DNA from 3 places in the Pseudomonas sp. YJ42 genome. Region 3 is predicted to be linked to each of the others. Evidence: predicted binding sites of a transcription regulator. Region 3 holds the regulator's gene; each other region holds the start of a gene.
What was found. The regulator LexA, encoded in region 3, represses DNA repair genes until DNA is damaged. The targets are predictions, from matches to a motif close to CTGTNTNNNNANACAG.
Positions count from the first base shown of each region.

Region 1 (9,783 bases), 2.2 Mb from region 3:
CAAAGCCCGAAACACCTACTTCCAGGCCGCGCAGCGCTTTCTGTACGGATTCCTGGAAAGTGCGACCGATGGCCATAACTTCGCCAACGGACTTCATCTGAGTGGTCAGACGGGCATCCGCCTTGGGAAACTTCTCGAAGGCGAAACGCGGGATCTTGGTAACCACGTAGTCGATCGCCGGCTCGAAGGACGCCGGCGTACGGCCGCCGGTGATGTCGTTCTGCAGCTCGTCGAGGGTATAGCCGACTGCTAGCTTGGCTGCGATCTTGGCGATCGGGAAACCGGTGGCCTTGGAGGCCAGCGCCGAGGAACGCGACACACGCGGGTTCATCTCGATCACTACCATGCGCCCCGTATTCGGGCAGATGCCGAACTGCACGTTGGAGCCGCCGGTTTCCACGCCGATCTCGCGCAGCACCGCCAGGGACGCATTACGCAGGATCTGGTATTCCTTGTCGGTCAGAGTCTGGGCAGGAGCAACGGTAATGGAGTCACCGGTGTGCACACCCATAGGGTCGAAGTTCTCGATGGCGCAGACGATGATGCAGTTGTCCTTCTTGTCGCGGACCACCTCCATCTCGTATTCCTTCCAGCCGATCAGCGACTCGTCGATCAGCAGCTCGCTGGTCGGCGACAGGTCGAGGCCGCGGGCGCAGATTTCCTCGAACTCTTCACGGTTGTAGGCGATACCGCCACCGGTTCCACCCATGGTGAAAGACGGGCGGATGATGCAGGGAAAACCGACCTTCTCCAATACGCCGTAGGCTTCGTCCATGTTGTGCGCGATGCCTGAAACCGGGCACGCCAAACCGATGTTCTTCATCGCCTTGTCGAAGCGCGAACGGTCCTCTGCCTTGTCAATGGTGTCGGCGTTGGCACCGATCATCTCGACACCGAACTTCTCGAGCACGCCATGCTTTTCCAGGTCCAGAGCGCAGTTCAGCGCCGTCTGGCCGCCCATGGTCGGCAGCAGCGCATCGGGGCGCTCCTTCTCGATGATCTTGGCCACGGTGGCCCACTTGATCGGCTCGATGTAGGTAGCGTCAGCCATGGCCGGGTCGGTCATGATGGTGGCCGGATTGGAGTTCACCAGAATGACGCGGAATCCCTCCTCGCGCAGTGCCTTGCAGGCCTGAGCACCGGAGTAGTCGAACTCGCAGGCCTGGCCGATGACAATGGGCCCGGCGCCGAGGATCAGGATGCTTTTGATATCTGTACGTTTTGGCATGGTCTCTCTCGAATTCTGTGCTCGGCGGGCTTAGCGGCGCTTGGCCATGGCATCGATGAAGCGGTCGAACAGCGGCGCCACGTCATGCGGGCCGGGACTTGCCTCGGGGTGACCCTGGAAGCTGAAGGCGACCTTGTCGGTCCGCTCGATGCCTTGCAAGGTGCCATCGAACAGCGACTTATGCGTAGCACGCACATTGGCCGGCAGGCTCGCTTCGTCCACGGCAAAGCCATGGTTCTGACTGGTGATCATCACCACACCGGTCTTCAGATCCTGAACCGGGTGGTTCGCACCGTGGTGACCGTTGGGCATCTTCACGGTCTTGGCACCGGAAGCGAGCGCCAGCAACTGATGGCCGAGGCAAATGCCGAACACCGGAATGTCGGTTTCGAGCACTTCCTGTATCGCCTTGATCGCGTAGTCGCATGGCTCGGGGTCACCCGGGCCGTTGGCCAAGAAGATACCGTCCGGGTTCAGCGCCAAGGCCTCGCTAGCGGGCGTCTGCGCCGGCAATACGGTAACGCGGCAGCCACGCGCGACCAGCATGCGCAGAATGTTGTATTTCACGCCATAGTCGAAGGCAACGACGTGGTAGGGCAGCTCGTTAGCCGGGATCTCGGCATGGCCGTCATCTTTCAGGTTCCAGACCGTTGAGCGCCATTCGTAGCGCTCCTTGACGCTGACTTCCTTGGCCAGGTCCATGCCCTTGAGCCCCGGGAAGCTGCGCGCCAGTTCCAACGCCTTTTCTTCGGTAGCGTCGGCACCTGCCAGAATACAGCCGTCTTGGGCACCCTTCTCGCGGAGGATACGAGTCAGGCGACGAGTATCGATGCCAGCTATGGCAACGGTACCGTTGGCCTTGAGATAGTCGGGAAGTGACTGCTTGTCGCGCCAGTTGCTCGGGATCAGTGGCAGGTCGCGGATAACGAGCCCCGCGGCCCATACCTTCCAGGACTCCGCATCCTCCGGCGTCGTACCGGTGTTACCGACGTGCGGGTAGGTCAGGGTGACGATTTGCTTGGCATAGGAAGGATCGGTGAGGATTTCCTGATAGCCGGTCATGGCGGTGTTGAACACCACCTCACCGATAGTCTGGCCGTCGGCGCCGATGGATTCGCCGCGAAAGATACTGCCATCGGCAAGGGCCAAAATGGCTGGCGCAAGGGCTGGCTTAGTCAAGAGACCTCCCAAAGATCAAGGCTGAAGCAGGCGCAGATTGTAAAAAAGCGGGATGACGTGTGAAGGTCATCCCGCTTTTTATTTGAGTCATTTCTGCGCAACTTTTAGTGGACACACTAAAACGGGAAGCTTACAGAAAACGCCTTTTCAGGTCTAGCCGAAATCAGCCCGAACGCCAAGCGGCAGCTGTTTCAACGCAGCCCAAGCACGTCCTGCATGTCATACAGCCCGGCTGGCTGTTGCTCCAGCCACAGGGCGGCGCGCACCGCGCCGCGGGCGAATGTCATGCGACTGGACGCCTTGTGCGTGATCTCGACGCGCTCACCTTCGGCAGCGAACAGCACTGTATGGTCACCGACCACATCCCCCGCACGGACGGTAGCGAAGCCAATGGTGTCGCGCGCGCGCGCGCCGGTTTGCCCCTCGCGACCATATACCGCCACCTTCTGCAGATCACGCCCGAGTGCTTCGGCGACCACCTCGCCCATGCGCAGCGCCGTGCCGGACGGGGCGTCGACCTTGTGCCGGTGATGCGCCTCGATGATCTCGATATCCACCTCATCGCCGAGCACCCGCGCCGCCGTGTCCAGCAACTTCAGACAGAGGTTGACCCCGACGCTGAAGTTGGCAGCGAACACGATCGGAATTTCCTTCGCCGCCGCCGCCAGCTTCTCCTTCTCCTCAACCGAGAAGCCGGTCGTGCCGATCACCATCGCCTTGCCCGCCCGGCGACACACGTCTAGGTTTTTCAGCGTCACCGAAGGATGAGTGAAGTCGATCAGCACATCGAACTCTTCCGCCACCTTTGCCGCGTCACCGATCAGCGGGACGCCCAGGCGGCCGATGCCTGCCAGCTCCCCCGCATCGGCGCCGACCAAGGTACTGTCGGGCCGATCGATCGCCGCGGTAAGACCCGCGGCTCCGCCGGTCTGCTGAACAGCCTCGACCAGGGTCTTGCCCATGCGCCCAGCGGCGCCCATCACTGCTATACGTCGCATAGAAACCGCTCCAAGCTGCCAGCCACATGCTGCAGCGACCGCTTTCGACAAGCCCGCCGACCGCAGCCTGCCGCTGAGTTAAAGATCGCCGAAAAAGCGCTTCATGCCCTCGAACCAGCCACTGGCCTTGGGTGAATGGGAGCTGTCGCTCTGCAGCGTCTTGCGGAACTCATCGAGCAGCTCGCGCTGACGCTTACCCAGGTTGACCGGCGTTTCCACCGCGACACGACACAGCAGATCACCGGCGGCACCGCCACGAACCGGAGCGACACCCTTACCACGCAAGCGGAACTGTTTGCCGGTCTGGGTCCCTTCGGGAATCTTCAGCTTGACCCGACCATCCAGCGTCGGCACCTCCAACTCACCCCCGAGCGCCGCGTCAGCAAAACTGATCGGTACCTCGCAGTACAGGTGCTTGCCGTCGCGCTGGAAGATCGGATGCTCGCGCACGTTGACCACGACATAGAGGTCGCCTGCCGGGCCACCCTGCGCGCCCGCCTCGCCTTCGCCGGTCAAACGAATACGGTCGCCCGTGTCGACGCCTGGCGGCACTTTTACAGACAAGGTTTTCTGCTCTTCCACGCGCCCCTGGCCATGACAGCTGCCGCAGGGATCCGAGATCATCTTGCCGCTGCCATGACAGCGCGGGCAGGTCTGCTGTACGGAGAAGAAGCCCTGCTGCATGCGCACCTGGCCGATCCCGCCACAGGTAGTACAGGTGACCGGACTGGTGCCTTTCTTCGCGCCCGAACCATCGCAAGTCTTGCACTCGACCAGCGTCGGCACGCGAATGGTCACCGTGGTGCCACGCACAGCCTCTTCCAGATCCAACTCCAGCGTGTAACGCAGATCGCTGCCGCGCTGAGCACCGCCGCGTGAACTGCCGCGCGCGCCGGTGAAGAAATCGCTAAAGACATCACCGAAGATGTCGGAGAAGTTAGCACCGCCATAGCCTGCACCACCGGCACCCGCCCCCATCTGCGGATCGACGCCGGCATGGCCGTACTGATCGTAGGCCTGACGCTTGCTCGCGTCGGACAGCACTTCGTAAGCCTCGTTGGCTTCCTTGAACGCGTCTTCGGCGGCTTTGTCTCCGGGGTTACGGTCCGGATGGTGCTTCATCGCGAGGCGACGATAAGCCTTTTTCAGCTCCGCCTCGCTGGCGCCACGCTCGACACCCAGCACTTCGTAATAGTCACGTTTGGCCATAAATATCCTGAACCTTCAATTCGTACCCTCCAGACACGCCGACGCGGGAGCAAGCCCCCGCGCGGCGATCACCCCCGTCGCGGCATCACCGCATCGGGTTGGAGCGAAAGGCAGCGGCCATAATCGCGGTCGCTGCTTTGCCCCAGGTCATGGAGGTCATAAGCCGCAGCTTACTTGTTGTCCTTGACCTCTTCGAACTCGGCGTCGACCACGTCGTCACCGGACTGCGCGTTGTCGCCCGTCTGGGCGCCTTCGCCACCCTGAGGCTGCTCGGCGTACATCTTCTGCGCCAACGGCGTGGAGGCCTGAGAGACCGCTGCGATCTTGGCTTCGATCTCAGCCTTGTCGTCGCCCTTGATGGCCACTTCCAGTTCGCCGATAGCCTTCTCGATGCTGGCCTTATCTTCCTCAGTGGCCTTGTCGCCAGCCTCGGTCAGCATTTTGCGGGTCGCATGGACCAGCTGATCACCCTGGTTACGCGCGGTGACCAGCTCTTCGAACTTGCGGTCTTCCTCGGCGTTGGCCTCGGCGTCACGCACCATCTGCTCGATTTCTTCCTCGGACAGACCCGAGTTGGCCTTGATCACGATGGACTGATGCTTGCCGGTGGCCTTGTCCTTCGCCGACACGTGCAGAATGCCGTTGGCGTCGATGTCGAAGGTGACCTCGATCTGCGGCACACCGCGTGGCGCAGGCGGGATCTCGGCCAGATCGAAGCGACCCAGCGACTTGTTCTGCGCCGCCTGCTTGCGCTCACCTTGCAGTACGTGGATGGTCACCGCGCTCTGGTTGTCGTCCGCAGTGGAGAACACCTGCGACTTCTTGGTCGGAATGGTGGTGTTCTTCTCGATCAGCGCAGTCATCACGCCGCCCATGGTTTCGATACCCAGCGTCAGCGGGGAGACGTCAAGCAGCAGTACGTCCTTCACATCACCGGCCAGAACGGCGCCTTGGATAGCAGCACCCATGGCAACCGCCTCGTCCGGGTTCACGTCCTTGCGCGCTTCCTTGCCGAAGAACTCGGCGACCTTCTGCTGCACCAGCGGCATGCGGGTCTGACCGCCGACCAGGATCACGTCGTCAATCTTGGACACGTCGATACCGGCGTCCTTCATGGCCATGCGGCACGGCTCGATGGTGCGCTGCACCAGATCCTCGACCAGAGCTTCCAGCTTGGCACGGGAGATCTTCACGTTCAGGTGCTTCGGACCGGTCGAGTCTGCAGTGATATACGGCAGGTTGACGTCGGTCTGCTGGCTCGAGGACAGCTCGATCTTGGCCTTCTCGGCAGCTTCCTTCAGGCGCTGCATGGCCAGCGGATCGCCCTTGAGGTTCATGCCGGTTTCTTTTTTGAATTCGTCGACGAGGTAGTCGATCAGGCGGATATCGAAGTCCTCACCACCGAGGAAGGTGTCGCCGTTGGTAGCTAACACTTCGAACTGGTGCTCGCCATCGACTTCGGCAATTTCGATTACCGATACGTCGAAGGTACCGCCGCCCAGGTCATAGACGATCACGGTATGGTCGCCCTTGGCCTTGTCCATGCCGTAGGCCAGCGCAGCGGCAGTTGGCTCGTTGATGATGCGCTTGACGTCCAGACCGGCGATACGACCGGCGTCCTTGGTGGCCTGACGCTGGCTGTCGTTGAAGTAGGCCGGAACGGTGATCACCGCTTCGGTCACTGGCTCGCCGAGATAGTCTTCGGCGGTCTTCTTCATCTTCTTCAGGATCTCGGCAGAGATTTGCGGTGGCGCCATTTTCTGGCCGCTGACTTCTACCCAGGCGTCATTGTTGTCTGCCTTGACGATCTTGTAAGGGACCATCTGGATGTCTTTCTGCACGACGTCTTCATCGAAACGACGGCCAATCAGTCGCTTCACCGCGTACAGAGTGTTGTGCGGGTTGGTCACGGCCTGACGCTTGGCCGACTGGCCAACCAAAATTTCGCCATCATTGGCGTAGGCGATGATCGACGGGGTGGTGCGGCCGCCTTCGGCGTTCTCGATCACCTTGGCCTTGCCGTTTTCCAGAATGGAGACGCAGGAGTTGGTCGTTCCCAGGTCGATACCGATAATTTTGCCCATATGCTTCTCTCCGAACTTTGATTGATCCGCGCCTGCTTACCGGCTGCGGTAACACAAAAACGCTTGGCTACCAGATGGGGGTCGGCCGCCGAAATTCAAGCCTTCTCGTCGATCGAAGGCGGTGTTTCTGCCGGCGCCTTACTGACGACGACCATTGCGGGGCGCAACAGGCGGCCGTTGAGCAGATACCCCTTCTGGAACACCTTGAGCACGCTGCCCGGCTCGGCATGGGTGCTTTCTTCCATTGCCATCGCCTGGTGATGCTCGGGATTGAAGGGTTCGCCCTGAGGATCGACCGGCACCAACTGATGGCGCGCCAGGGTGTCGAGCAACAGCTTGAGCGTCAGCTCGACGCCTTCGCGCATTGGCTTGACGGCCTCGTCATCCGGATTCGACAGTTCCAGCCCGCGCTCCAGGCTGTCAGCGACGGCCAGCAGGTCACCAGCGAACTTCTCGAGGGCGAACTTGTGCGCCTTTTCCACGTCCTGTTCGGCGCGGCGACGAATGTTCTGCAGCTCAGCGGCGACACGCAGAGACTGGTCCTGGGCCGCTGCGAGCTGCTCCTCAAGGGATTGCACCCGAGCAGCCAGGTCTTCGGCAACTTCGGTTTGTGCGCTTTCATTCTCTTCGGGGGTCTGGTTTTCCAGGTTCTGCTCGTCGGCCATGCGGTCCTCCTCATCAACACTTCAGCGAGCGGTCAGCTCGCGCTTGTGCGGCTATATGGGGGCGGCGAAGCAGGCTTCAAGGGCGACAATGAGATCAGCCCCTCAGAACGAATACCATCGATCTGCCAGTGCGCTTTGTTTACATACCAGCCATGTCGAGACGCTTGTGAGGTCAATCAAAATAACTGTATAAATACCCAGTCATCGAGTGGGAGTTCTTGCCATGCTGGTTCATCTGTCCGTTCAAAACTATGCCATCGTCGAACACCTCGACCTCGAGCTGAAGCGAGGCATGAGCGTGATCAGTGGCGAAACCGGGGCCGGAAAATCAATCATGCTCGACGCCTTGGGGCTGACGCTGGGCGACCGCGCCGATAGCAGTGTTGTGCGTATTGGCGCTGACAAGGCCGATATCCTCGCCAGTTTCGATCTCGATGACATCCCGGATGCACGCGCCTGGCTGGCCGAGCGCGATCTCGACTCCGATGGTCCCTGCATTCTCCGTCGCGTAATCACCGCCGAAGGCCGCTCGCGCGGCTATATCAATGGCACACCCTGCCCGCAAGGCGACTTGAAGGCACTGGGTGAATTGCTGATCGATATCCATAGCCAGCATGAGCATCAGTCGCTGCTCAAGCTCGACACCCACCGACGCCTGCTCGATGAATACGGCGGCTGCCAGGACCTGGCCCGCCAGGTGCAAATGGCCGCGCAGCGCTGGCGCCAGACCCGACAGACGCTTGAGCGACTGAGCAACAGCAGCGATGAGCAGCGCGCACGCCATCAGCTCCTGAGCTATCAGCTCGAAGAGCTGGAAACCCTGGCGCTTGGCGAAGAAGAGCTGGAGCAACTGGAAAGCGAGCATAAGAATCTCGCCAACGCTGAGCACCTGCTCGGCGCTTGCCGCCAGGTTATCGACCTGTGCAGCGAGAGCGATGCAGGTAACGTGTTATCGGCACTGACCTCGAGCCTGCAGCGCCTCACCGGATTCCAGAACCAGCCCGGAGCGCTTGGCGAAGCGGTCAACCTGCTTTCCAGCGCGCAGATCCAGGTGGAAGAAGCGGTTGGCGAACTGAACCGTTTCCTCGACCACTTCGACTCCGATCCGCAGCGTCAGCAGGCGCTGGAAGAACGCCTGGACAGCATCTATACCCTGGCGCGCAAACACCGAGTGCAGCCACAGGAGCTTCCAACACTGCAACAGAGCCTGTTCGAAGAACTGGAAAGCTTGAATGCAGACGACGATGCTCTGGAGCAGCTGAGTGAAGAGCTTGAAGCCTATACGCGCCACTATCAGGAAAAAGCTGGAGAGCTGAGCAGCGCTCGCCAGCAAGCGGCCGAATCCCTTGCCACCGCAGTCGAAGCAGAGATACAGCGGCTGGGCATGCCTGGCGGCAAGTTCAGCGTGGTACTCAAACCCTCATCGGCTGGCGATCTTATGCCGCACGGGCTGGAACAGGTGGAGTTTCTCGTCAGCGCCAACCCGGGGCAACCACTGCGCCCGTTGGCGAAGGTCGCGTCCGGCGGTGAATTGTCGCGTATCAGCCTGGCGATCCAGGTCATCACAGCGCAGACCTCGCGAACACCGACACTGGTATTCGACGAGGTGGATGTTGGCATTGGCGGGCCGACGGCCGAAGTGGTCGGACAGTTGCTGCGCCGTCTCGGTGAGCGGGGCCAGGTGCTTACCGTGACTCACCTGCCCCAAGTGGCCGCGCAGGGGCATCACCATTTATTCGTGCACAAAGCACGCGGCAGTGACGAGACGCACACGGCAGTGGCAGCACTGGAAGGAGGCGAACGGGTAGAAGAAATCGCCCGGATGCTCGGCGGCGTCGATCTGACTGAGCAAGCCCTGGCCCACGCTAGACAGATGATAGGCTCGGCCCAGACTTCTTAAGCAGACAAAAAAGGCGACCCACGGGTCGCCTTTTTGTTTCGGTGCCGACAGTCAGTCGGTCTTCTTGCGCACGTAGAGCACCAAGTTATGGTCGACCAGCTCATAACCGTGGCGTTTGACGATTTCTTTCTGAAGCTTTTCGATTTCGGAGTCGAAAAACTCGATCACATCGCCACTGTCGACGCAGACCATGTGATCGTGATGGCCGCTATCAGCCAGCTCGAATACCGCATGACCGCCATCGAAATTGTGCCGAACCACAAGACCGGCCGCCTCGAATTGAGTCAACACTCGGTAGACCGTCGCCAGGCCGACATCCTCGCCGGCCTCCATCAGGGCCTTATAGACATCCTCGGCGCTCATGTGGCGCTGATCAGTGGTATCCAGCATTTGCAGGATCTTGACCCGCGGCAGGGTTACTTTGAGGCCAGCTTTGCGTAGTTCGCTATTTTCAACCATGGTTGGCTTTCTCGCTGCTGCTGTTTCGCAGCCTCCTTCAATACGGGTATGATCCGGGCTT
Region 1 is NZ_CP178378.1:3,860,371-3,870,153, reverse strand. It holds gene carB (carbamoyl-phosphate synthase large subunit) at 1-1,228, opposite strand, end outside; gene carA (glutamine-hydrolyzing carbamoyl-phosphate synthase small subunit) at 1,259-2,407, opposite strand; gene dapB (4-hydroxy-tetrahydrodipicolinate reductase) at 2,599-3,405, opposite strand; gene dnaJ (molecular chaperone DnaJ) at 3,484-4,614, opposite strand; gene dnaK (molecular chaperone DnaK) at 4,785-6,698, opposite strand; gene grpE (nucleotide exchange factor GrpE) at 6,794-7,363, opposite strand; gene recN (DNA repair protein RecN) at 7,587-9,263, shown strand; gene fur (ferric iron uptake transcriptional regulator) at 9,315-9,722, opposite strand.
Region 1: a site for LexA is predicted at 7,549-7,564, ahead of recN (DNA repair protein RecN). Genes of this name have one in related genera too.

Region 2 (9,783 bases), 1.4 Mb from region 3:
AGATAGGACTGCTTGAGTTCGTCTTCGATATTGACCGGGAGGATTTCTTTGGCCAGTTCGCCCATGGAAGCCTGGTTCCTTGTAGTCAGCAGGGTCCTGCGATTAAGCGCGGGATGGTATCACAGCTGGCGAGCCAGAGGCTCCAGGATGCACACCCGAGAAGAGATCCCCGGGTTTGCCTAAAGTAATCAATGGAGTCGTTTGCGGCTCATCAAAGCGGCGAGCTTGGCCGCATTCGGTCGTTCGACCACACCCTTTTCGGTCACGATGGCGTCGATGAGGTCCGCCGGCGTCACATCGAATACCGGATTGAACGCATCGACTTCCGCCGCGAACCGCTGGCCGTTGACTTCCAACAACTCGCTGCCGGCACGTTCCTCGATGGGAATGTCGTCGCCGGCTTCCAGCTCCATGTCAATGGTCGAACTGGGCGCCACCACCATGAACCGCACGCCATGATGCATGGCGAGCACGGCGAGCTGATAGGTGCCGATCTTGTTGGCAACGTCGCCGTTGGCCGTGATTCGGTCGGCCCCCACGATTACCCAGGTAATGCCACGCGTCTTCATAAGATGCGCAGCGGCCGAGTCAGCATTCAATGTGACCGGCACGCCCTCTCCAGCAAGCTCCCAGGCGGTCAGACGCGAGCCTTGCAACCAGGGACGGGTTTCATCGGCATAAACGCACTCGACAAGCCCCTCCAGATGCGCCGCACGGATCACACCGAGCGCGGTTCCGAAGCCACCAGTAGCCAGTGCACCGGTATTGCAGTGAGTGAGTAGGTTTTGCGGATTGCCCTGATGCTTGCGGATCAGATCGACACCGAATTGCGCCATGGTCAGATTGGCTTCGCGATCGCTGTCGTGAATGGAGACGGCTTGTGCCTCGGCAGCTGTCAGCGGATCCTCGCCCGGCTTCAAACGGTCGAGTCGCTCGCGCATCTGATTCAGCGCCCAGAATAGATTGACAGCAGTCGGACGCGAATCGGCAAGCACTTCAAAGTCCGCTTCCAACGCCGTACGCCAGTCGCCGCCTTCGGTGAGCCGAGCCTTGAGCCCCATTACCAAGCCATACGCCGCGCTGATGCCGATCGCCGGAGCGCCCCGCACGACCATCTCGCGGATGGCCGTGGCGACAGCAGCAGCGCAATCGTAGGAATGCCATATCTCTTCCAGCGGCAACTTGCGCTGGTCGAGCAAACGTAACTGCCCGTTCTGCCACTCGATAGCCTTCACTTTTTCCGCGGCCAGCAAGCGTTCGCGCATGGCAATCCCCTCATTGTTCACTGATCCCCTGACATTCAGGGGCGGAACCGGTCCGTACAGATTGCGGGCCGGCACAAAAAAGCCCGGTCGTCTCCGAACCGGGCTTCAACATTCGAAAGGGTCATGCGGAGTGATATGACACTCACGCCCCATACCCGGGCGCGAATCCTAATCGACTGATTTTTCCAGCACAAGCAAAGGCCGATCGAGGCAGCCGATTGCTGTGATGTGGCGTACCTATTCGCGATTCGGTTGTGGGGTGAGACGTAGATAAGGCTTCACCGCGCGGTAGCCCTTCGGGAAGCGCTGCTTGAGCTCTTCCTCGTCCTGCAGCGAAGGCACGATGACCACCTCGTCGCCGTCCTGCCAGTTGGCCGGCGTCGCGACCTTGTGGTTATCAGTCAGTTGTAGGGAGTCGATCACACGAAGAATTTCGTTGAAGTTGCGCCCAGTGCTAGCCGGGTAGGTAATGGTCAATCGCACCTTTTTATTCGGATCGATGACGAACAGCGAACGAACCGTCAACGTGTCGTTGGCATTGGGGTGAATCAGGTCGTACAGCTCGGACACCTTGCGGTCGGCATCAGCCAGGATCGGAAAGTTGACTCGCGTGTTCTGGGTTTCGTTGATGTCATCGATCCACTTCACATGCGAATCGACCGGATCCACTGAAAGCGCAATGGCTTTGACGTTGCGCTTGGCGAACTCGTCTTTAAGCTTGGCGGTGAAACCCAGCTCGGTGGTGCAGACTGGCGTAAAGTCGGCCGGATGAGAAAACAGCACGCCCCAGCTGCTGCCAAGCCATTCATGAAAGCGAATGCGGCCTTCGCTGGAATCCTGTTCGAAGTCGGGGGCGATGTCGCCGAGACGGATGCTCATGTCTTTTTTCCTCGTATGCATGCTACTGATGGCGGTCGCAATGGGCGACCGGGTTCCTGCTACCAGCGTCAGGCCGTTTTGCGGGCCTGCTGAGCGATTCGATTTTGCAGGCGGTACAGGTAGGCGAAACCCGACGTCCAATGGGTATGGCCCGATTGCGTATTGATGTGCCCGACGCCACGGAGAATGACGGTATCACTTGCCCAATTCTGGCCCAGCTCGATGGATCGGTCGGCTGTCGCTGCGGCATCGCTGTCGGAGCCGACCAGCAGGCTGGGAAATGGCAATGCTTGACGGGAAATCGGCGCGAAATCGCGCAGGGCGTCGGGGCATCCCTCACGCTGCACATCCGCTGGCGCGACCAGCAACGCGCCACGAACCCGCTGCAATGTATCCATCGAAGCTTGTGCGGCCCAGTGGGCGACGGTAACGCAACCCAGACTATGCGCGATGAGGATGATCGGCTGCGTGCTCATTGCCACGCTGCGATCCAGCTCGGCGATCCAGTCTTCGCGGCGAGGGTGTAGCCAATCGGACTGCTCCACCCTGGCGCTGTTTGGAAGGCTGCGTTGCCAATGGCTTTGCCAGTGAGCGGCAGGCGAGCCTTTCCAGCCCGGCACTATCAGATAACGGATCGATTCGCTGCGCATCGAGGTGTGCCTCCGAAATGATGGAAGCCAGTCTAGCCACTCGCGCAGCTCACATAAAAGAATAAGAAATTATTTATTTATAACCTAATTAAATTTCTTCTCAAGCAACGTCAATGATCGATCAACGGAAGAAGCTGCCCATTAGACGACCTGCATGACAGTTACCTCGACTGCACGCCGGTCCGCTACGCGCACGGTGCGCCAGGCGTTATAGGCCATCAGCAGCATGCCCAGAACGAAGGTGCCGCCGCCAATCAGTCGCACCACATAGCCGGGATGGCTGGCCTCCAGCGCCTCGACGAAGGAATACGTCAGCGTGCCGTCTTCATTGATCGCACGCCACATCAGACCCTGAGTGATGCCATTGACCCACATCGAGGCGATGTAGAGCACGGTGCCGATGGTGGCCAGCCAGAAGTGCGCATTGATCAGCCCGACGCTGTGCATCTGCTCGCGGCCCCAGAGTTTTGGAATCATGTGGTAGAGCGTGCCGATGGAGATCATCGCGACCCAGCCCAGCGCACCGGCATGCACGTGGCCGATGGTCCAGTCCGTATAGTGCGACAATGCGTTGACCGTCTTGATGGCCATCATCGGCCCCTCGAAGGTCGACATGCCGTAGAACGCCAGGGAAACCACCAGAAAGCGCAGGATCGGATCAGTGCGCAATTTATGCCAGGCACCGGAGAGCGTCATCATGCCGTTGATCATGCCGCCCCAGCTGGGCGCCAGTAGCACCACCGACATCGCCATACCGAGGCTCTGCGCCCAATCCGGCAATGCGGTGTAGTGCAGATGGTGCGGGCCGGCCCAGATGTACAGGCTGATGATCGCCCAGAAATGCACGATGGACAGCCGATAGGAATACACCGGCCGCTCGGCCTGCTTCGGCACGAAGTAGTACATCATCCCGAGAAAGCCCACCGAGAGGATGAAGCCCACCACGCTATGCCCGTACCACCACTGGATCATGGCATCCGTGGCGCCGGAGTAGGCCGAGTAGGATTTGAACAGGGTCACCGGGATGGCAATGTGGTTGATCACATGGACCATCGCCGTCACGACGATGAAGGCGCCATAGAACCAATTGGCAACATAGATGTGCTGGGTTCGCCGCCGCGCGATCGTGCCGATGAACAGATAGGCATAGGCCACCCAGACCAGCGTCACCCAGATCGCAATCGGCCATTCCATCTCAGCGTATTCCTTCGAAGAGGTAATACCCAACGGATAGCTGACCAGCATTGCCATGATCGCCGCCTGCCAGCCCCAGAACACGAAGTTGGCCAGCCCGTCGGAGATCAGTCGCACCTTGCAGGTCCGCTGCACCACATAGAAGGAGGTCGCGAACAGCGCGCCGCCGCCGAACGCGAAGATCACTAGATTGGTGTGCACCGGGCGCAGGCGCCCGAAAGTGGTCCAAGGCAACCCGAAATTGAGTTCTGGCCAGACCAGTTGGGCGGCGATGAACGCACCCATACCCATTCCGACCACCCCCCAGAACAGGGTCATCAAGGTGAAGCGACGGACGACTTCGTAGTTGTAATCGGGTGTATCGAGCACTGCAGCATCAGCCATGACATTTCCTGGAGACAGATGAATAAAGCTCGTCCATCAGCGGCGGGCGTCGCCGGCCAGAGCGAGCGACAAACAGTGTGTCGCATCGATTTAAATACTTATAACGAATATTCATCATCGTTAAGTGCATTTATATTTATACAACTAGAAGCACGTGTCGCGCACACCAAGCCGCGCATTCGTCTTGCGCGATCCACGTCGTTTCTCTGGTCATTAATGCAACCTCGACACTGACACTGACACTGACACTGACACAGACGCCGATGCCTGGCGCTGCGCTTTTCATCGCCCGCAACTTGACCGGCATTTGGCGAACCCAAATACTGTATCCATATACAGTATTTGGAAGATCCCATCGTCATGGCATCTGTGGTTGCCCTCAATCATCTGCTCGATGCGCGCCGCCTATGGCGCGGCCAGTCCAGCTTCGTCTCGACCAGCAGTCAGCCGACCGGACATGCCGCGCTGGATGCCGTCCTGCCCGGCGGCGGCTGGCCGGAATCGGCACTGAGCGAGCTGTTGATTGCCACGAGCGGTATCGGCGAATTGCGCCTGCTCTGGCCGACCCTGGCGCGATTGACCATGGCCGGTGAACGCGTGGTGCTGGTGGCGCCCCCATATGTGCCCTATCCCCAGGCCTGGATGGCAGCCGGTGTCGACCTGCGCCAGTTGACGATCGTCAATACTCAAGGCCGTGACGCCTTATGGGCTGCCGAGCAATGCCTGCGTTCGGGTAGCTGCGGCGCAGTATTGTGTTGGCCGCAACAGGCCGAAGACCGCGCCCTGCGTCGCCTGCAGGTGGCCGCCGAGACCGGTCAGACACTGGCTTTCGCCTACCGTCCACTGCGCGAGGCGATCAACCCCTCGCCAGCGGCACTGCGCTTGGCGGTCGAGGCTCAGCCAGCGCAGTTACGGATACTCAAGTGCCGTGGCGGTCTGGCTCCGGCACGCCCGATTCCTGCCACAGCGTGGCATTGAAATGGTCATGCTCTGGGCCTGCATATTGCTGCCGCAACTGGCCATGGATGGCGTGCTACGCAACCGTAGCGATGCCGACGCACCGCTGGCCCTGTTGAGCGGAACGCCGCAGCGTCGAGTGCTGCAGGCAGTCAATCCGATGGCGCGGTCGCTCGGCCTCAAACCGGGTCAATCGCTGATTGCCGCCCAGGCGCTGACCCGCGACTTCACCACGGCTGAATATGACCTGGCTTCGATCGAGCGCTGGCAGCAATTCCTCGCTGCCTGGGCCTACGGCTTCAGCTCCCAGGTGAGCCTGCATTATCCGCGCTGTCTGCTCCTGGAAGTGCACTCCAGCCTTGCTCTGTTCGGTCCCTGGCCGCGTCTGGAAGCGCGTCTGCGCGAGGAACTGCATGCCTTGGGCTTTCAGCACCGTATTACGCTGGCACCGAACCCCGCCGCTGCGCGGGTACTGGCCAACGCACATGATGGCCTGGCCGTGACGGATACCGAGACGCTGCAGAGCGTGCTGGCCCCATTGCCGGTCGAGCGTATCGGTCTGCCGCGCGAAGTGACGACCGCCTTTGCGCGCATGGGCCTGCGGACTCTGAGGCAGGTGCTCGCGCTACCACGAGCGGGTCTGGCGCGACGCTTTCCGGCAGAAGTACTGAAGCACCTCGATACCCTGCTCGATCATCGTCCCTTGGCGCTGGACTTCTACCGGCCGCCAGACCGCTTCGATGCCCGGATCGAGTTGAACTTCGAAGTCGAGTCCCACCAGGCATTGCTATTCCCGCTGCGTCGCCTGACCGCCGATCTTGCCGCCTACCTAGCCGGTCGCGACAGTGGAGTGCAACGCTTCACCCTGCATCTGGAGCACCGCAGCCTGACCGATAGCCAGATACCGGTTGGCCTGCTCAGTGCCGAGCGCGATCCGGCCATGCTGTTCGAGTTGACGCGTGGTCGGCTGGAACATATGCAACTGCCGGCGCCGACACTGGCGATACGCCTGGTCGCGCATGAATTGCCAGCGTTCGTCCCTGAGCACCGCCTGTTATTCGAAGAACGACCGCAGCAGTCGCTGCCTTGGGAGCAGCTACGCGAGCGCCTGCGGGCCCGCCTGGGAGACGACGCCGTGCAAGGGCTCTGCACGCGTGCCGACCATCGCCCCGAATGCGCCTGGCAACCGCAACACACCACTCGGAATGAGTTGCCATCAGACATCGGCCCGCGCCCCAGCTGGCTATTGGCCGAACCGAAGCCATTGTATGAGGCATCCCTGCGCCTTCTCGCCGGCCCCGAACGCATCGAGTCGGGCTGGTGGGATGGCGGCGATGTGCGCCGCGACTATTACCTGGTGGAAACCCGCACCGGCCAGCGCGGCTGGGCCTTCCGCTCAACGGATGGAGGGCCGTTGCTGTTGCACGGCTGGTTCGCATGATGACCGCTTACGCCGAGCTGCATTGCCTATCCAACTTCAGCTTCCAGCGAGGTGCCTCCAGTGCCCGCGAACTCTTCGAGCGCGCCGCCCGCCTCGGCTATCGAGCGTTGGCCATCACCGACGAATGCACCCTGGCCGGCATCGTACGGGCCTGGCAGGCTTCGAAGGATATCGGCCTGCCATTGATCATAGGCAGTGAGATTCAGATCGAAGACGGGCCCAAGCTGGTTTTGCTGGTGGAAAACATCACCGGTTATCAGGCCTTGTGCCGCTTGATCACCCGCGCCCGCCGTCGCGCCGAAAAAGGTCGCTACCGGCTTCTAGCCGAAGACCTGAGCGAGCCACTGGATGGACTACTGGCCATCTGGATTGCCGGTCAACCCGAGGCTGATCTCGAGGGCCGCTGGCTACGCGAACGATTTCCGGAGCGCCTCTGGCTGGGCATCGGACTGCACCGTGGGCCAGACGACATGCTACGCCTGCGCCAATGGAAGGCACTGGCCACCCGCCTGAACCTGCCTGCGGTAGCCTGCGGCGACGTGCATATGCATGCCCGAGGACGCCGTGCGCTGCAGGACTGCATGACCGCGGTCCGTCATCACTTGCCGGTAGTTGAGGCCGGCCGCCACTTGTTCCCTAACGGCGAACGCCATCTACGCCGATACGAGGAACTGCTTGAGCTGTATCCGCCAGAGCTGCTCACAGAAACGTTGCGCATCGCTGAGCGCTGTCAGTTCGATCTCAGCCAATTGGAATACCGATACCCACATGAGCTGGTGCCTGCGAGCCATAACGCTACTTCCTGGCTGCGCAAACTGGTCGAAGATGGCGCGCGCTGGCGCTGGCCAGATGGCGTAACGCCGAAGAACCGTGCGCAGATCGAGCATGAGCTGAAACTGATCGCCGAACTGAAGTACGAAAATTACTTCTTAACCGTGCATGACCTCGTCCGGTGGGCCCGTAAACAAGGAATCCTCTGCCAAGGCCGTGGCTCGGCAGCCAATTCCACTGTGTGCTTCGCGTTGGGTATCACCGAACTCGACCCCGCACGCGCAGGCAGCCGGCTACTGTTTGAACGCTTCCTATCTCGTGAGCGCAAGGAGCCACCGGACATCGACGTCGATTTCGAGCACGAACGCCGCGAGGAAGTCATTCAGTATGTATTTCGCCGCTATGGCCGTGAGCGGGCCGCGCTCACCGCCGTCGTCAGCACCTACCACGCCACCGGCGCCTTGCGCGACGTTGCCAAGGCGCTCTGCCTGCCACCGGATCAGATCAACGCGCTGGCCGATTGCTGCGGACGCTGGAGCGACCGGATTCCTGACGCCGCGCGTTTGCGTGAAGCAGGCTTCGACCCGCGCAGTCCGGTGCTGCACCGGGTATTGGTGCTGACTGGCGAATTGATCGGTTTCCCCCGCCACCTTTCACAGCACCCGGGAGGGTTCGTCATTTCCGAGCACGCGCTGGAAACCTTGGTGCCGGTGGAAAATGCCAGCATGGCCGAGCGCACCGTGATTCAGTGGGACAAAGACGATCTGGATGCCGTAGGTCTGCTCAAGGTCGATGTCCTCGCCCTCGGCATGCTCAGTGCGCTGCGCCGCTGTTTCAATCTGATCGAACGCTATCGCGGCACATGCTGGACGATTGCCAGCCTGCCGCAGGAAGACCGCGCGACCTACGACATGATTAGCCGTGCCGATACTGTCGGCGTGTTCCAGATCGAATCACGGGCCCAGATGGCCATGCTTCCGCGCCTGCGCCCCAGGGAGTTCTACGATCTGGTAATCCAGGTCGCTATTGTGCGCCCAGGGCCGATTCAGGGCGATATGGTTCATCCCTACCTGCGTCGACGTAATGATGAAGAAGAGGTGAAATACCCTTCCGATGAATTGAAACCGGTCTTCGAGCGCACACTCGGTGTGCCGCTGTTCCAGGAACAGGTGATGGAGCTGGCAATCGTTGCCGCCGAATATACGCCCGGCGAAGCCGACGAGTTGCGCCGATCCATGGCCGCCTGGAAGCGTCATGGCGGCCTGGAGCCCCATCGCCAGCGACTGACCGAACGCATGCTCGCCAAGGGCTACGAGGCGGACTTCATCGCACGCATCTTCGAACAGATCAAAGGGTTCGGCAGCTATGGCTTTCCCGAATCCCATGCCGCTAGCTTCGCCCTGCTCACCTACGCTAGCTGTTGGCTCAAATGCCACGAACCGGCCGCCTACGCCTGCGCCTTGATCAATAGTTGGCCGATGGGCTTCTACAATCCCGACCAGATACTGCAGGACGCCCGCCGTCACGGCCTGGAAATTTTCCCGGTTGACGTCCAGCACAGTGGCTGGGATTGCAGCCTCGAACCGACTGCCAACGAGCAACCGGCGATCCGCCTGGGCCTGCGACTGGTGCGCGGCTTTCGTGAAGCGGATGCGCGGCGTATCGAGGCAGCACGACAGGTTGAATCATTCGCCGATGTCGATGACCTGTGTCTGCGCGCCGAGCTGGATGCCCGCGCCCGCGAACGACTGGCCGATGCCGGCGCCCTGCGCGGCCTCGCTGGACATCGCCACCGGGCACGCTGGGCAGTAGCCGGGGTCGAGACACAGCTGCCACTGTTCGCTGGCCAGTGCGCGCAACAGGAAGCGCCGATCCCCCTCCCATTGCCTACGGTCGGCGAGGACCTGCTGACCGACTACGCCACCCTCGGCACCACGCTCGGCCCGCACCCGCTGGCCTTGCTACGCGAACAGCTCCGAAGCCGGCGCTGTCGCAGTTCACGCGAGCTGGCAGACATTGAGCATGGCCGTTTGGTCAGCGTGGCCGGTCTGGTGATAGGCCGTCAACGTCCGCAAACCGCCAGCGGCGTGATCTTCGTCACCCTGGAAGACGAGTTCGGCATGATCAACGTGGTGGTTTGGCACGATCTGGCCGAGCGCCAACGGCGAGCCCTGATCCATTCGCAGCTGCTGCGAATCGACGGTCATCTGGAGTCGGCGAGCGGCGTACGCCACGTCATCGC
Region 2 is NZ_CP178378.1:4,664,103-4,673,885, reverse strand. It holds gene gyrA (DNA gyrase subunit A) at 1-65, opposite strand, end outside; gene mtnA (S-methyl-5-thioribose-1-phosphate isomerase) at 189-1,265, opposite strand; gene ACL0K2_RS21695 (peroxiredoxin) at 1,503-2,144, opposite strand; gene ACL0K2_RS21690 (RBBP9/YdeN family alpha/beta hydrolase) at 2,213-2,794, opposite strand; gene ccoN (cytochrome-c oxidase, cbb3-type subunit I) at 2,936-4,372, opposite strand; gene imuA (translesion DNA synthesis-associated protein ImuA) at 4,733-5,350, shown strand; gene ACL0K2_RS21675 (Y-family DNA polymerase) at 5,358-6,770, shown strand; gene ACL0K2_RS21670 (error-prone DNA polymerase) at 6,767-9,783, shown strand, end outside.
Region 2: a site for LexA is predicted at 4,696-4,711, ahead of imuA (translesion DNA synthesis-associated protein ImuA). Genes of this name have one in related genera too.

Region 3 (9,783 bases):
CATACGGTTGAATCCGGGCTCGCACCCGCTGAGCCAGAGGATTCGGCTCAAGATCCAGTCGCGTCCAGGAAAGCGGTCGTGTAGTTGCTGATTCCAAACTTCCCCGGTCCAGCGGCGGCCACGCAGAACGGCCCCGCACGGCAATCCCTCGCCGATACGCGCGCGTACCCGGTGCAGGCCACGCGGCGTGCAGCCGGACCCGTTGCGCTCACCGGCACCGTTACGCGCTGTAGAGATGGGCAGCCGAACACACAGCCTGCCACTGGAAAACCCGTAGAGCAGCTGGTCGGCAATGGAAATATGAAGAAAATCGAGATCGGGCATAGACGGCAAGCTTAGCCGATCCCCCCTTGAGCATGCACGTTAACCCTTCGCGGGCATCGCCAACGCGTTACGCCGGGCGATCGGATGCGCCTTTACCAGGCTTGGATCCTCCACGCCCGAATCGGCCCGCATACCGGCCGCGAGAAACGGGACCATCATGCGCATGACCTGCTCGATGGAAGTTTTGGCGCCGAAATCGTTCTCGGCGATGGCTCGCAGCGCCTTGATTCCCGACATGCTGAACGCTGCGGCGCCGAGCATGAAATGCACGCGCCAAAACAGTTCGATCGGCGGAATCGAAGGTGCGGCCTCATGCACGCGCAACATATAACGACGAAACACCTTGCCGTACATATCTTCAAGATAACGACGCAGGTGGCCCTGGCTCTGACTGAAGGAGAGGCCCAACAGCCGCATGAAGATCGACAGGTCGTCACCGCTACGTGGCGTTACGGCGAGCGCCTGTTCAACCAGAATCTCCAGCAGTTCCTCGAGATTTTCCTTTCGGTCAGACTCGGCTTCACGTCTATCCAGTTCACGCTCGAGGCTTATGCAGAAGGGTCCGAGGAAACGCGAGAAGACCGCCTGGATAAGGGCCTTTTTCGAACCGAAGTGATAGTTCACCGCCGCCAGATTCACCCCGGCCTTGCTGGTGATCAGGCGCAACGAAGTCTCGGCGAAGCCTTTCTCAGCGAACAGTTGTTCCGCTGCATCAAGAATACGCTCCACTGTTTCAGACTGCGCCATGCCCCCTCCCCTGACAAACAATCGTTTGAAACTTACGTTTCAAGCTGTTCCAAGTCAACCAAGAAAGCGCCTGAACACTCTTTTGGCCGCCAAAGCTTGCACCAAGCCGGCCCAGCCCTCAACCAAACAAAGATTGCCAAGCATCAAGCACTGTATATAATCCCAGTCACTGTATAAAAGAACAGAGACCGCTCATGATCAAGCTGACCCCACGCCAGTCGGAAATTCTCGCCTTCATCAAGCGCTGCCTGGAAGACAACGGCTATCCGCCGACACGTGCGGAGATCGCTCAGGAGCTGGGTTTCAAATCACCCAATGCCGCTGAAGAACATCTCAAGGCTTTGTCTCGCAAAGGCGCTATCGAAATGACGCCGGGCGCTTCGCGCGGAATACGTATTCCCGGCTTCGAACCAACTACTGAAGAGAGCGGGTTACCCGTCATTGGCCGGGTTGCCGCCGGTGCACCAATTCTTGCGCAACAACACGTTGAAGAATCCTGTCAGATCAATCCTTCATTTTTCCATCCCAAGGCCGATTACCTACTGCGTGTACACGGAATGAGCATGAAGGATATCGGCATATTCGATGGCGACCTGCTTGCGGTTCATACCACACGGGAAGCACGCAACGGTCAGGTCGTCGTGGCTCGGATCGATGATGAAGTCACGGTGAAGCGCTTCAAGCGCGAGGGTGACAAGGTCTGGTTATTAGCCGAAAACCCGGAATTCGCGCCCATCGAAGTGGATCTCGAACAGCAGGAACTGGTTATTGAAGGTTTAAGCGTCGGCGTGATTCGCCGCTAAAGGAGAGGCTCATGCAGTACCACCCTCAACTCAGCACAAGCAAACCACCACAACTGACCTTGTTCGAGGGGCTGATCGCACATCGTCTGACGCCATTCGAAGATGTCGCTACCGCGCCCAAGGACCCTGCCGATGATTGTCTGAGCGAAATGACTCTGAGCGGAAGCGGCGATCACTGTCGCCTGTTGCTTTCCCCGATCCTGCGCGAACTCAGCGGGGCAGCCGATATACGATGGCTGACACTGATCGCACCTCCTGCGTCGCTTTCGCAAAGCTGGCTTCGAGAAACCGGTCTTAATCGCGATCGCATCTTGCTGCTGCAGGCCCGCGAAACCCAGGGTTCCCTTGAGTTGGCGTGCAAGGCGCTCTCGTCCGGCTGCAGCCATACGGTCATTACCTGGTTCCCGCGCCTCGACAAGGCCAGCCGACTGAAACTACGCGTAGCGGCCACGCAGGGCAACGCGCAAAGCCTGAACATTCGCTTGGGTCATTGACACCCGAATCGTCGAGCACACGGACGTGCCGAAATCTGCCTAGCCGCAAAGGCTACCAGGCAATCCAATCCTTAATGCAGGACGCGCGGCCCCTCTTCGTCGTCTCGTTCGAGCTCTCCTTCCGATACTCGCCCCGCCATCTGCACGCCGACGTTGAACATCGCCTTGGCAATTTCGACATGCTGACCTTGCAGAAAAACCTTGGCATCGTCAGAGAAGTCCAACGTAACCAGTACGCCTTCGTCTTCAGCGCGACGCAGCACAATGCTCCCGTCGGGTAGCTCGACGATTTCCAGAAAAGACGTTGGCATGAATCTGCTCCCCGTGAAACGGCGCATTGTAACAGCCGACCGACCTGTAGACAGCACTGGTCGTTCTCCGTTTGGACATACGCCGCATAGCGTCAGGCTGGTATTCGGCGAAGAAGGTGCGTCATTACGCAACGGCACAGTAGGATAATGCCTTACCAAGCCATGCCAGCGGTCAGGGCATCCCACTGGCTCCAAGGAATTCAGGATGACCTTCAGAACCCTTCTGCTGACAGCACTGGCCATGCTCGCCTTTGCCGGCAACTCGTTACTTTGCCGCGCGGCACTACGCGACAGCCAGATCGATCCAGCCAGTTTTACCGCGCTGCGCCTGTTTGCCGGAGCGCTGGTGCTGTGGCTGTGGCTGTTGCTGTGGCTGCGCAAAGGCCCGTCGAGGGTGGCCGGCAATTGGTACGGCGCCCTGGCGCTCTTCACTTATGCCGCTGCGTTTTCCTATGCCTATCTGCACCTCGATGCCGGTGCCGGCGCGCTGCTGCTGTTCGGCGCGGTTCAGCTGAGCATGATCGTCTGGGGGCTGTTCAAAGGAGAGCGACTGCATCGTTTGCAAACGGTCGGGATAGTGTTGGCTGCGGGCGGACTGGTCGCGCTTCTGCTTCCTGGTACGAGCACACCGTCGTTGTCAGCTTCGCTGTTGATGGCCCTGGCAGGGGTCGCCTGGGGGGCGTACTCGCTGTTGGGAAAAGGAACGCCTGATCCACTGGCGGCCACCGCCGGAAACTTTATTCGCAGCCTTCCGATCATGGCCGTACTGGGCCTGCTGGCGCTCAATGGGCTCGAGTGGAACAGCGCCGGGGTAGTCTATGCGCTGTTATCCGGCGGGCTTACGTCGGGTATCGGCTACGCCATCTGGTATGCCGCCCTGCCGGGCCTGGCGGCCATCCAGGCGGCCAGTGTGCAACTGAGCGTGCCGCTTCTCACCGCTTTGGCGGGAAGCCTGCTTCTGGGGGAATCCCTAACGGGCAGATTGGTGGCTGCGGGCCTTGCCATTCTGGGTGGGATCGCCCTCGTATTGCGATTCAAGCACCGAGCGTGAGGTGACACCTGAGACACGAGGATCGCTCGCCTGCCCGCTTACCATTCGGTAAGCGATTCGCGAAAACGCAAGGCCAGGTCCTTCAGACTGCGTCGCCAGGACTCCACCTCTTCACGCGTCAGCGCTGGAATTTCTTCGCCTACGCTGACGGCCTCGATCAACGGCATGGTCGGGTCGGTCTTGGGCTTGGCCGGCGCGCGTGGCGGCGCGAACAACGCCGCATGGGCGTTCAACAACTGCGCAAGCCAAGTCCCGGAGTGGTCAGCCAGCTCGATCAGTTCAGCCAGTTCGGGGCTCGGCGAAGAATCCTGCGAGGGACGTGACAGCAGCAATTCCGCACGCGGCGCACTGGCATCTGGCAAACGATAGTAGCCTGCAACCTCGTGACAAAGGCCAAGCACCGCGCCGTACAGATGGAACAGGCTGGCCTCTCGCTCCGCCTGGATCAGCCCCGGAGCGTTCATCGCGCCTTTTTCTTCGGCCCGTCGCCAACTCTCGAGGGCGAGGCCGGCAAAGTAGATTTTTTGATTGGTACGGGTATACAGCTCGTGAGCCATGGCGACGGCCTCCCAACAGTTGAAACGCTGCACGTTGAGACCGGGGTACCCGGCTCAACGTGGCGCTGTCGCTTATTTACCGGTGCTCTTGTCTTCTACCTTCCACTTGTTGCCATCGTAGAATGCCTTCCAGCCAGTCGGTTTACCGTTGACTTCGGTCTGCACGTATTGCTCCTTGGTCTTTCGGCTGAAGCGGATCACGGCTGGACGGCCTTCGGGGTCCTTCTGCGGTGCACTCAATAGGAAGTGATACTTCGGATCGATCTCATCTTTGTGCGGAATCAGCTCCACCACCAGCGGGGCACGAGTCTCCCGATTCTTTGGGAACTGACTGGCGGCGAGGAACAACCCGGACGCACCGTCACGCAGAACGTAGGTATCGTCGACTTTTTCGCACTTGAGTTCTGGCATCTTCACCGCGTCCATCTTTGGCGGCGCCGCCTCGCCGCTTCTCAGCAGCTTGCGCGTGTTCTTGCACTCAGCGTTGGTACAGCCGAAGAACTTGCCAAAACGGCCTGTCTTGAGTTGCATTTCGCTGCCGCACTTGTCGCACTCCAGGCTCGGTCCCTCGTAGCCCTTGATGCGGTACTGACCTTCCTCGATCTCATAGCCGCTGCAATCCGGGTTGTTGCCGCAGATGTGCAGTTTATGGGTCTCATCGAGGAGATAGGCGTCCATGGCCGTAGTGCAGATCGGGCAGCGATGCTTGCCAAGTAGCACACGGGACTCTGACTCGCCTTCATCGTCGGCGGCGATTTCATCGCCAGGGATCAGGTTGACGGTGGACTTGCAACGCTCTTTCGGCGGCAGGCTGTAGCCGGAGCAGCCGAGGAACACGCCGGTGGAGGCGGTGCGAATCATCATCGGCCGGCCGCAGACCTTGCATGGAATATCGGTCAGAGTCGGCAGATTGGCGCGCATGCCATTGTCGCTGGCTTCGGCCACATCGAGCTTCTTGCGGAAATCACCGTAGAACTCGTCAAGCACATGCTTCCACTCGCGCTCACCCTGAGCGACGTCATCGAGGTTTTCTTCCATACCGGCGGTGAAGCCATAGTCCATCAGATTATTGAAACTCTCCGAAAGGCGTTCGGTGACGATGTCGCCCATCTTCTCCGAGTAGAACCGCCGATTGTGCAGCGAGACGTAGCCACGGTCCTGGATGGTCGAAATGATGGCGGCGTAGGTGGACGGCCGACCGATACCGCGCTTTTCCATTTCCTTGACCAAGCTGGCTTCGGAGTAGCGTGCCGGCGGCTTGGTGAAGTGCTGGCTCGGATCGAGCTTGATCAGCTTCATCCCGTCGCCCTTGTTCATTTCGGGCAGCACGTCATCCTCACCGCTCTTGCTCTGCTGCGGCATGACCTTGGTGTAGCCGTCGAACTTGAGAATCCGGCCCTTGGCGCGCAACTCGAAGTTGCCCGCAATGACGGTCACGCTGGTAGACAGGTACTGCGCAGGTGGCATCTGGCACGCCACGAACTGACGCCAGATAAGGTCGTAGAGGCGCTCGGCATCGCGCTCCATGCCCGATAACTGGGCCGGGCGCAGATTGACGTCGGACGGGCGGATCGCCTCGTGGGCTTCCTGCGCACCTTCCTTGCTGGAGTAGAAATTCGGTTTCTCCGGCAGGTATTTGTTGCCGAATTCATCCTCGATGAAGCTGCGCACCATGCTCAGGGCATCCGCCGAGAGGTTGGTCGAGTCGGTACGCATGTAGGTGATGTATCCCGCCTCGTAGAGCCGCTGGGCCATCATCATGGTTTTCTTCACGCCAAAGCCAAGGCGATTGCTCGCCGCCTGCTGCAACGTGGAAGTGATGAATGGCGCCGAGGGTTTGCTGCTGGTCGGTTTGTCTTCACGTTTGGCGACGCTGTAGCTGGCGTCCTTGAGCTGTTCCAGCGCGGCCATGGCATGGCTTTCGTTCAGCGGCTTGAACGCCTCGCCGTTCTCGCGAGCGACCTCGAACCGCACCTTCGCCTGCTCGGCGGTCGCCAGGTCGGCATGCACTTCCCAATACTCTTCCGGAACGAAGGCGCGGATCTCGCGCTCGCGCTCGACCACCAGCTTTACCGCAACCGACTGCACACGGCCAGCGGAGAGCCCGCGGGCGATCTTCTGCCACAGCAGCGGCGAGACCATGTAGCCCACGACACGATCGAGGAAGCGTCGAGCCTGTTGCGCGTTGACCCGGTTGATATCCAGATCGCCCGGTTTCGAGAACGCCTCCTGGATCGCCTTCTTAGTGATCTCGTTGAAAACTACCCGCTTGTAGCGACTGTCGTCGCCACCGATGGATTCACGCAGGTGCCAGGCAATGGCCTCCCCCTCTCTATCCAAGTCGGTCGCGAGATAGATGGTATCGGCTTCCTTGGCCAGCCGGCGCAGTTCCTCGATGACCTTTTCCTTGCCTGGCAGGATTTCGTACTTGGCCTTCCAGCCATGCTCGGGGTCGATCCCCATGCGGGCGAACAGCTGACGCTTGGCTTTCTCCTTCGGCGACAGCGCCGGGGCTTCGGCAGCCGCCGCCTTGCCGCGCTTGACGGGCTCCTTGTTGGCAGAGCCGCTGGTGGGAAGGTCGCGGATGTGGCCGATACTCGACTTCACCACGTACTGGTTGCCCAAATACTTGTTGATTGTCTTGGCCTTGGCCGGTGATTCCACGATGACCAGCGATTTACCCATGGAGAGGAGAGTTCCTGAATCGAAAGATGAACTGAGAAATAATGAACCGGCAGTAGCCGAACGCTGCAAATGACGCTCAGTCTGCCAGAGAGAAGCGAAGCAGTCCTTTTACGGGACTGCAAAGAGCATTCAATTGCTCCGGAAAACTTTCATGTTCACGCGGCAAGCGGCTTGCTCGGCGCAGGCTTTACCGGCCAAAAACCGAGTGAAATCGCTTTCACGCGGTCCGAAAGCACCGCTATATATAGTGGCGACAGAGTCGAGGTCAAGCGCAAGGGTTAAGCCCGCCCACCGAGATAGCATTCAAAAACGGCTGGGTTCGGCCTCGATCAAGGCGAAACGGGGAAGCGTTTCGCCGTCGACCTCCACCGTTTCGGTAAACATCGAGAGCGGACGCACCCAAAGGCCGAAATCCCCATATAACGCCTGATAGAACACCACCGACTCTTCTGTTTCGGAATGGCGGGCAACTGCGTATACCCGATATTCGGGGCCTTTGTAGTGACGATAACGGCCTGGCGTGACCTGCATCTGGCTGCCTCTGAAAAAATGCGTACCCATCAAAATGAAAACCGGGGCACGTGGCCCCGGTTTCCGTGTCACCGAACAGCTTAGACGCGTTCGAACACCGTGGTGATACCTTGGCCCAGACCGATGCACATCGTGGACACGCCCAGGGTACCGCCCTTCTGCTTCATCACGTTCAACAGGGTGCCGGAAATACGCGCTCCGGAGCAACCGAACGGATGCCCCAGTGCGATGGCGCCGCCATGCAGGTTGACCTTCTGCTCCATATTGTCGAGCAGCTTCAGATCCTTCAGCACAGGCAGTGCCTGGGCAGCGAAGGCTTCGTTGAGCTCGACGTAATCGATGTCGTCCATGGTCAGACCGGCACGCTTGAGCGCCTTTTGAGTCGCAGGCACCGGACCGTAGCCCATGATCGCCGGATCGACACCGGCCAGGGCCATGGAGCGAATTACAGCCATCGGCTGGACGCCCAGGTCCTGCGCACGCTGCGCCGACATCACGATCATGCAGGAAGCGCCGTCGGTGATCTGCGAGGAAGTACCCGCCGTCACGGTGCCGCCTTTGGGGTTGAACGCCGGCTTGAGTGCCGCCAGGCTCTCGAGGGTCGTTTCCGGACGAATGGTTTCATCGTAGTCGAAGACCTTGAGGAAACCGTTTTCGTCGTAACCTTCCATCGGGATGATCTCGTCCTTGAACATCCCTTCAACCGTGGCCTTGTGCGCCAGACGATGCGAGCGCTCGCCGAAGGCGTCCTGCTGCTCGCGGGTGATGCCATGCATCTTGCCCAGCATTTCGGCGGTCAGGCCCATCATGCCGGACGCCTTGGCGGCATACAGCGACAGCTGCGGGTTCGGATCGACGCCATGCATCATGCCGACGTGGCCCATGTGCTCGACACCACCGACGACGAAGACATCACCGTTACCGGTCATGATCGCCTGAGCGGCGGTGTGCAGCGCGCTCATCGACGAGCCGCACAGGCGACTGACGGTCTGCGCGGCGCTGGTGTGCGGAATGCGGGTCAGCAGCGACGCCATGCGGGCAATGTTCCAGCCCTGCTCCAGGGTCTGGTTGACGCACCCCCAGATCACATCTTCCACTTCGGCCGGATCGATTTTCGGGTTGCGTGCCAACAAGCCATCGATCAGGTGCGCGGACATGGTCTCGGCGCGGGTGTTGCGGTGCATGCCGCCCTTGGAACGACCCATCGGGGTACGGCCGAAGTCGACAATGACGACGTCTCTCGGATTAAGGCTCATTCTATTCTTTCCTCAATTAACCGTAGAAGCTCTGGCCGCTGGCAGCCATCTCACGCAGCTTCGCAGTCGGGTGATACAGCGGGCCCAGGTCGGCGTACTTGTCGGCCAATGCCACGAACTCGGCGACACCGATCGAATCGATGTAGCGCAACGCGCCACCACGGAAGGGTGGGAAGCCGATGCCGTAGATCAGGCCCATGTCGGCCTCGGCTGCGGTTTCGACGATCTTGTCTTCCAGGCAGCGGACGGTTTCCAGGCACAACGGGATCATCATGTAATTGATGATGTCCTCGTCGGACAGCTCGCGGGTCTCGCTGACGACAGGCTTGAGCAATTCGTAAGCCTGGGGATCGACCACCTTCTTCGGCTTGCCCTTCTTATCCATCTCGTAGGCATAGAAGCCCTTGCCGTTCTTCTGGCCGAGGCGGTTGGCTTCGTACATGACGTCAACGGCGGTCCTGGTGTCGTCCTTCATGCGATCCGGGAAACCCTCAGCCATAACATCACGGCCGTGGTGGCCGGTGTCCATGCCGACGACGTCCATCAGATAGGCGGGCCCCATGGGCCAACCGAACTTCTCCATCACCTTGTCGGCACGAACGAAGTCGACACCATGGGCGATGGCGCGGGCAAAGCCGCCGAAGTAAGGGAACAGCACGCGGTTGACCAGGAAGCCCGGGCAATCGTTGACCACGACCGGGCTCTTGCCCATTTTCTTGGCGTAGGCGACGGTGGTGGCGATGGCGGTTTCGCTGGTCTTCTCACCACGAATCACTTCCACCAGCGGCATCATGTGTACCGGGTTGAAGAAGTGCATGCCGCAGAAGTTTTCCGGACGCTTGAGCGCCTGGGCCAGGTAGCTGATGGAAATCGTAGAGGTGTTGGAAGCGATGATCGCGTCTTCGCGAACGTGCCCTTCCACCTCGGCCAGCACGGCGTGTTTGACCTTCGGGTTCTCGACCACGGCTTCAACGACGATATCGACGTTGTCGAAATCACCGTAGGACATGGTCGGGCGGATCGC
Region 3 is NZ_CP178378.1:1,172,704-1,182,486, forward strand. It holds gene ACL0K2_RS05105 (L,D-transpeptidase) at 1-324, opposite strand, end outside; gene ACL0K2_RS05110 (TetR family transcriptional regulator) at 364-1,071, opposite strand; gene lexA (transcriptional repressor LexA) at 1,266-1,874, shown strand; gene sulA (SOS-induced cell division inhibitor SulA) at 1,886-2,368, shown strand; gene ACL0K2_RS05125 (hypothetical protein) at 2,440-2,679, opposite strand; gene ACL0K2_RS05130 (DMT family transporter) at 2,885-3,730, shown strand; gene ACL0K2_RS05135 (DUF6586 family protein) at 3,769-4,287, opposite strand; gene topA (type I DNA topoisomerase) at 4,360-6,972, opposite strand; gene ACL0K2_RS05145 (DUF1653 domain-containing protein) at 7,276-7,503, opposite strand; gene fadA (acetyl-CoA C-acyltransferase FadA) at 7,584-8,759, opposite strand; gene fadB (fatty acid oxidation complex subunit alpha FadB) at 8,776-9,783, opposite strand, start outside.